2 regions of the Marinobacter sp. tcs-11 genome follow, and region 1 is predicted to be linked to the other one. Evidence: riboswitches for the same ligand, from Rfam matches in the RefSeq annotation. Region 1 holds a riboswitch; the other holds the start of a gene.
What was found. Region 1 has a riboswitch for cobalamin ahead of ARC85_RS01950 (ribonucleoside-diphosphate reductase subunit alpha). Riboswitches for the same ligand answer to the same signal wherever they lie in the genome.
Positions count from the first base shown of each region.

Region 2: linked by a shared signal. The riboswitch ahead of ARC85_RS00700 (TonB-dependent receptor plug domain-containing protein) and the one ahead of ARC85_RS01950 (ribonucleoside-diphosphate reductase subunit alpha) in region 1 are both predicted to bind cobalamin.

Region 1 is NZ_LLYU01000001.1:440,694-444,194, reverse strand. It holds gene ARC85_RS01950 (ribonucleoside-diphosphate reductase subunit alpha) at 1-1,076, opposite strand, end outside; cobalamin riboswitch at 1,207-1,403, opposite strand; gene ARC85_RS01945 (DUF3047 domain-containing protein) at 1,509-2,237, shown strand; gene ARC85_RS01940 (zinc ribbon domain-containing protein) at 2,288-2,641, opposite strand; gene fmdA (formamidase) at 2,645-3,501, opposite strand, start outside.
Region 2 is NZ_LLYU01000001.1:159,693-163,193, forward strand. It holds gene ARC85_RS00695 (cobalamin-binding protein) at 1-809, opposite strand, end outside; cobalamin riboswitch at 891-1,119, shown strand; gene ARC85_RS00700 (TonB-dependent receptor plug domain-containing protein) at 1,251-3,221, shown strand; gene ARC85_RS00705 (hypothetical protein) at 3,241-3,501, shown strand, end outside.

The DNA.
Region 1 (3,501 bases):
CCCACCGTGGTCAGGTAGCAGGACGACAGCTGGGAATGCCGGGTGCCGCTGTTGAACAGGGTGGGCGTGCTGGCCATGTAATCGAAACTGGACAGCAGCTCATAGAATTCGATGGCGCGGGCGTTGGGGTCGTCCTCACGCAGTGCCAGGCCCATGGCCACCCGCATGAAGAACACCTGGGGCAGTTCCAGGCGGGCTTTGTTCCAGTGCAGGAAGTAACGGTCGTACAGGGTTTGCAGGCCCAGGAAGCCGAACTGGAGATCGCGTTCCGGTTTCAGGGCGTTGCCAAGGCGTTCCAGATCAAAGGCCGCCAGGGCTTCGTCCAGCAGTTCGTAGCGGATACCGGCGTGAACAAAGGCGCTCAGGGCCTGTGGATAAATCTCCGCCAGCGGAAGACTGCGGGGCAGGTCCAGGGCTTCCGCTGTTTCCAGCCGGAGCTGTTCCAGCAGCAGGCGGGCGGTTACGGCGCTGTAGTCGGGTTCCCGTTCAATGCGGCCCCGGGCGGTCATGATCAGGGCAGACAGGACTTCGGTCTCTTCGATGCCGTCGTAGAGGTTGCGCAGGGCATCTTCCACCAGCGAATCGCCGTTGATGCCGTCCAGGCCGGTAGCCGCCTGTTCCACCTGCTGCTTCATCAGGCCCAGGTCCAGCGGGGCGATGCTGCCATCGGCTTTTTTCACGGTCAGGTGCGGATGCGCTTCCACCGGCTCGTCCACGGCGCGCTGGCGGGCGTGTTCTTCACGGTACAGAACGTAGGCCCGGGCCACTTTCTGCTCTTCGGCCCGCATCAGGGCCAGTTCCACCTGGTCCTGGATGTCTTCGATGTGCACCTTGCCACCAGCTTTGAGGCGGCGGCTGATGGCCTGCACTACCTGTTCGGTAACCCGGTGCACGGCGTCGTTGATGCGGGCGGAACCGGCTGCCTGGTCCCCTTCCACCGCCAGGAAGGCTTTGGTCACCGCCACACTGATCTTGGCCGGGTTGAAACTCACCAGGGTGCCGTTTCGTTTGATAACTTGCAGGGATTGGGTATCGGTCGCGGGGGCCGGGGGTTCGGCAATGGCAGTGGCTGTCATGGTGCTCTCCTGAATTCGCGTTGGTTCCGTTTCACCCTCGCGAACGCAGTGGCACACCTTGCCCCGAATACGGGCAGGCCTGACCAATCTGCTCACCCTTGAATCGCGAAGGTGCAGTCCAGAAACCCATGGGGGCTTCTGATCCCTGGTAGGTCTTCGGACTCAGGGGCGTGAACCTTTCAGCTCTGCCTAACGTGGCGACTTCCCGGCTTGCGCCAGTGTCATCTTGCCACGCTCGTTCCCCAATACCGCTGCGCGTCAGTTCCGGATTCTCACCGGATTCCCGACTACCCTGTGATCAAGATGATCAGAGCTTGATCACAATATATGGTAGTTAACCAAGGACCCGGTCACTATATAGGGCCGAATACGCCAAGACAAGGCACTTTTTGCAACAGCGCCTGTCCATCTCCAGACCACCGGATTTGAGGAATGAATGTGAGAATTTCGCTGCTTTTGGCCAGTACCCTGACGCTCGGTCTCGCCGCCAGCCCGGTGTGGGCAGAAACAGACCGGCTAACCCGGTTCTCCACCATGACCTCACTGGAGGACGGCTGGGAGCCCCTGACCTTTCCGAACATCGAGACACATACCCGCTACACCCTGGACACGGACGACGGCCAGCAGGTGGTCCGTGCCGACGCAGACGACAGCGCCTCCGGGCTGATTGCCCGTGTTGAGCTGGTGCCCGGCGACTCGCTCACGTTGTCATGGCGCTGGAAGGTGTCGAACATCTACGAAGCCGGCAACGCCCGCGAAAAATCCGGTGATGACTACCCTGCCCGCATCTACGTCGCCTTTGAGTTTCAACCGGACAAAGCCGGTTTTTTTGAACGGGCCAGGCGCAAGACCGTGGAAGTGCTGTTCGGCGAGACCCTGCCCGGCAACGCCCTGAACTACATCTGGGCCAATCAGCTACCAGAACAGAGCATGGTCGCCAACGCCTACACCGACAAAACCATGATGATTGCCGTCAACTCCGGGCCGTCGCAGGTGGGCGAATGGGTGACCGTTACCCGGGATCTGGTGGCAGATTACCGGCAGGCCTTCGGCGAAGAACCGCCCGCCATTGTGGGCGTGGCCATCATGACCGACGCCGACAACACCGGCGAGCAGGCCACGGCCTGGTATGGCGACCTCACCCTCGAGCACAACCAGTGAGCAGCCATAAAAAAGGCCCCTCAAGGGGGCCAAACACGTGAAAGCAATGGTCAGTGGCTGATCATCCAGGGCCGCATGGACGGGAACATCTTCTTGCCGTCGGCGGTGTAGAACAGCATGTGTTTACCGTCCGACTTTTTCTTGCAGCCACAACTCTTGCGGTGCTCGGCGTCCCGGGCCCGCTGGTCGGCGGTGGAGATGATGGGCTCGTGGCTCGCCTTCTCATTCCGCGCCTCCGCGTTGCGGCGGGCCGGGTCCATGGCCAGGAGCTCCGGCGGCAGCACAATCACCCGGGGTGACAGCGCCTTGCAGGTGGGGCAATGGGCCGGGTTACCGGCTTCGGCCATGGCGCCCAGTTCCTGGAACAGCCCGTGTTCCCGGCATTTGTAGTCGTACAGTGGCATGGCTTACTCCTTGTCCGGTGAAAGGGGTACGTCGGTGCCCGGCGTGACCTTCCTGGTCGGTCCTTCCGCCGTGGGGTTGATGTCGAAGTCAAAAATCTCGGTCGGCAACCACAAGGTGGCGCAGGCGTTGGGCACATCCACCACGCCACTGATGTGGCCTTCCACCGGCGCACAGCCAAGCAACGCGTAGCCCTGAGCCGGGGTGTAACCGAACTTGGTCAGGTAGTTGATGGCGTTGAGGCAGGCCTGGCGGTAGGCCACGTGCACGTCCAGGTAGTGCTGCTGGCCCTCTTCATCCACCGAGATGCCCTCGAAGATCACATAGTCCTCGTAGCGCGGCTTGATGCTGCTGGGTTTGAAGACCGGGTTCTTGATGCCGTATTTGGCCATACCGTCCTTGATCAGGTTCACCCGCAGGTGAATCCAGCCGGCCATTTCGATGGCGCCGCAGAAGGTAATCTCGCCGTCGCCCTGGCTGAAGTGCAGGTCGCCCACCGACAGGCCTGCCCCCTTCACATAGACCGGGAAATACACCTTGGAACCACGGGACAAGTCCTTGATGTCGCAGTTACCACCGTGCTCCCGGGGCGGTACGGTGCGGGCGGCTTCCAGCGCCGCCTCTTTGGCGGCATCCCCCGCCAGCTTGCCCAGGTGGGCGGTGTCGGCGTAGGGCAGGTTCGCCAGGCCGGGCACCCGATCCGGCTCGGTGTCGTACAGTTCTTTCTCGCGCTTGTTCCACTCCGCCAGCATTTCCTTCGACGGCAGGCAGCCGATCAGGCCCGGGTGGATCATGCCGGCGAATTCAACGTTGGGGATGTGGCGGGATTTGGTGAACATGCCGTTGAAATCCCAGATGGATT
Region 2 (3,501 bases), 280 kb from region 1:
CGTGAAATGGGCGAGGCCGGAATGATAAACAAATTATCCGCCGCTACCGCCGCCATCGCGCCAAACTCCCTCCAGCGCTCAAGGCTTGTATAACTGTTGCCGTCTTCATCGGTGCCGCCCGACAGGATGGCTTCGGGGTCACCGGCCAGAACATCTTCCGGCCCGATACGCGGCACCAGGCGAGCCATCTCGCCAAAAATATTCTGGCCACCGCACAAAGAAATCACCTTTCCGATCAGATGCTCATCATTGATCGTCATCAAAGGCTGATCCCACACTTGATAAAACACACGAACGGGTTCACGCCCCCGATATTGCTTGGCCAATGCGGCAATTCCCTGTCGAAACCGGGCCGCCTCAGCATAACCCTCAGACTCTGTACCCGCGAGCAACGCCAGCCTCTCCAGCACCGAGGACACACCTTCAAACGTTCGTGGCTCAATCGCAAAAGTGGCCATGCCAAGCTGATTGAGCATAGCGACCTGCTCAACCGGATTACCAGACACCCAGGTAACCACCAGATCCGGCTTAAGAGCGACCAATGCCTCCAGGTCAATCCGGGTATGGCTCCCGACATTGGGCAACATTTCAGCCTCCGGGGGATAATCGCTGTAATCAACAACAGCGATAACCTGCTCACCAGCACCGGCGGCAAACGCCAGCTCCGTCGCCCCGGGGGATAGTGTCACGATGCGCTGGGCAGGCCCGGGCAAACAAAGCTCCACTCCGTTATCGTCCGTGGCACAGACATCAGCCACCACATGGCTGGAGAGCATCAGGAAAAGCACGAAAACCCGAATGACTATCATGAGACCTCCTGAGCGTTGGCTAACTCTGAACTATTTGTCATTTATTGACGACCTCTTGGCCACACCGTAAACTCTCACTCAAATTTTTTATCCGTAGCAGGTGCCCACCTCAAGCGCGACAACTGTTCGACTGAGCGATGGGTGAAACTGGGAAGTTCGGTGAAATTCCGACGCTGCCCCCGCAACGGTATGCGGTACGAGAGGAATGGCCCTGAGCCAGCCACTGCAGCAAAACGCTGTGGGAAGGCATCCTACTCTGGCGATAACGCCAACCGCAAGCCCGGAGACCGGCCTGCTACCGGCTATCAGTGTTTTGACGGAGGGTCAGAGCACGGAGCAGGCGCATGCGCCTCTTCTCTTTTGGTAGCTGTTCAGGCAACCAGAAACATCACCAATGCTGGTTGCAGACTCTGAGAAACGCAGCCGGTACCCAGTTCTACGATGAAGAAAGTCGTTATCCTCGGTTTTACGTTGATGGCCACAAGTGCCGTTGCGGAAGAGACTCTTCCCTTCATAGTCGTGGAAAGCTCTCCCATCAACGCCGCCAGCGATATAGATCCAAGCCAGGCCACAGGCCCCGTGCGCGTTCTGGATCGGTCCAGCATCGAAAACCGGACCGCTTCAGTCGCTGACGTTATTAGCGATCAGGCCGGCGTCCAGATCCGACAAAGCGGCGGACTGGGAAGCGCCTCGTCAGTGTCCATTCGAGGATCGACCTCGCGGCAGGTACAGGTTGTTCTGGACGGTATGCTACTGAACGATCCGGTCACCGGCGGTGTTGACCTCGGCAAACTGTCGTTAACTGATGTCAGCCGTATTCAGGTGTACCCCAGTGGAGCCCCAGCACAGCTGCCTCAGGCGGGCATCGGTGGTGTGGTGGTTCTGGAAAGCCTTGGCAAAGACATCGAGGATGCCACCAGCATCAATGTCGGCGCTGGTTCCTTTGATACTTACCGAACCGGCCTCTTCAACAGCGGCAGCCACGACGATTTTTACTATTGGGTGTCGCTTGATCGACAAACCAGCAATAACGACTTTGAATACCCCAACCTCAGTGACTGGTTCAATCCGAATGATGGTGATAACACCAAGCGGCGCAATGCGGATTATCAACAGGATGCTGTCAGCACGAAACTTGGCTGGGAGATCAGCCGGACAGCCCAGGTCGACGCTCTGTTCCAATACACCCATTATGAGCAGGGTGTGCCAACCATCCAGAACTGGCGGGACAACGATGCGTCTCTGGCGAACGAAACTTTTCGCCTACAACTTCAGGGTCAGGAACGTGGATGGTTACAGGGCAAGCTGCACTCCAGCCATCGCCTGATTGTCGGCGATATCACCGAACACTACGACAATACCAGCGGTCGGGTAGGTCTCGGAGTCTCCGATGTAAAAACCGACACACAACAGCTTGGGCTGGTGAATACCCTATCCGCTTTACTCGGCAACCACACCATCACGCTGAGCGTTGATACCACCCGCTATGACTACCAGCAAGACGACAGACAAGACCCAGATCCTCGGGATGAGCGGGAACGCTTCCAGGCTACCGGGTCACTCTCACACGCCTGGCAGAGTCGCGATAACCGCTGGAAAACCCAGGCCGCCATTCGTCAGGTACACGTTCGGGATGAATCAGACGAATCACTTGGAGACGGAACCACCCAGGCTACCCGTTCCCGAGACAATTACACCAGTTGGCAGCTCGGCCTGACCCATCTGGTTGATAACAACTGGACACTCTCTGGCAACATTGCAAACAACGTGCGCGTTCCTACCCTTCAAGAGCTATACGGTCAGCAGGGGCTGTTTATCGGCAACCCGGACCTGCAGCCGGAAGAATCGATGAACTACGACCTGACACTGCGCACAGACCAGGGCTGGGGGCATGCCGAAGCCACGGGGTATTTCCGGGTGCTCGACCCTGCGGTGATCGCAACCTACGATGCGCGCGGCGTCGGCCGTTATCGCAACCTGGAAGCCGAGGTTTATGGCGTGGAGCTGGATGCGGTTTTCTCCATCACCCCCGCCTGGTCCCTCTACGGCAATGCCACGGTGCAGGAGTCGGAAAATACCGACAAGTCAGTGCGCACGCGTTTCGAAAAGCGGTTGCCGGGTATTTATCACGAATCGTTTCTTGCCGGTACCCGCTGGCGTTTCAGGCCCTTCCAGATCGACCTGTCCTATCAGGTGGACGATGAACTCTATTATGACTCCGCCAATATCCTGGAAGCTGATGCCAGAGAGACGCTTAACGCAACGGTGCAATGGCAACGGATCTGGCCGGACAAGAGCATGACTGAGGCACGACTGGAAGTTCGCAACATCACCGACGAAATCTATCAGGACTTCAATCGGTTCCCCGGCCCCGGGCGTGGCTGGTTTATCAACATCAAGCATTCCTTCTGACCATTACAAGGGCAATACCATGAACCAAACGGAATTTTTCTCATTGCGCACAAACACCCTTGCAGCGCTCGCACTGACCATCGGTCTGACCGGTTGTGGTGGCGATTCCTCATCTTCAACACAGGACCCTGTGATCACCGAAAACTTCGGGATTATTGCGACCGCAGCGGACGACTACACTTCCGGTGAGGTGGAGCTAGTGGCCATCAAAGAAACGGGCATGCAGGCCTCCGGGGGATACTTCAGCGGGATATCTGACATCACAGTGAATGGCTATGGT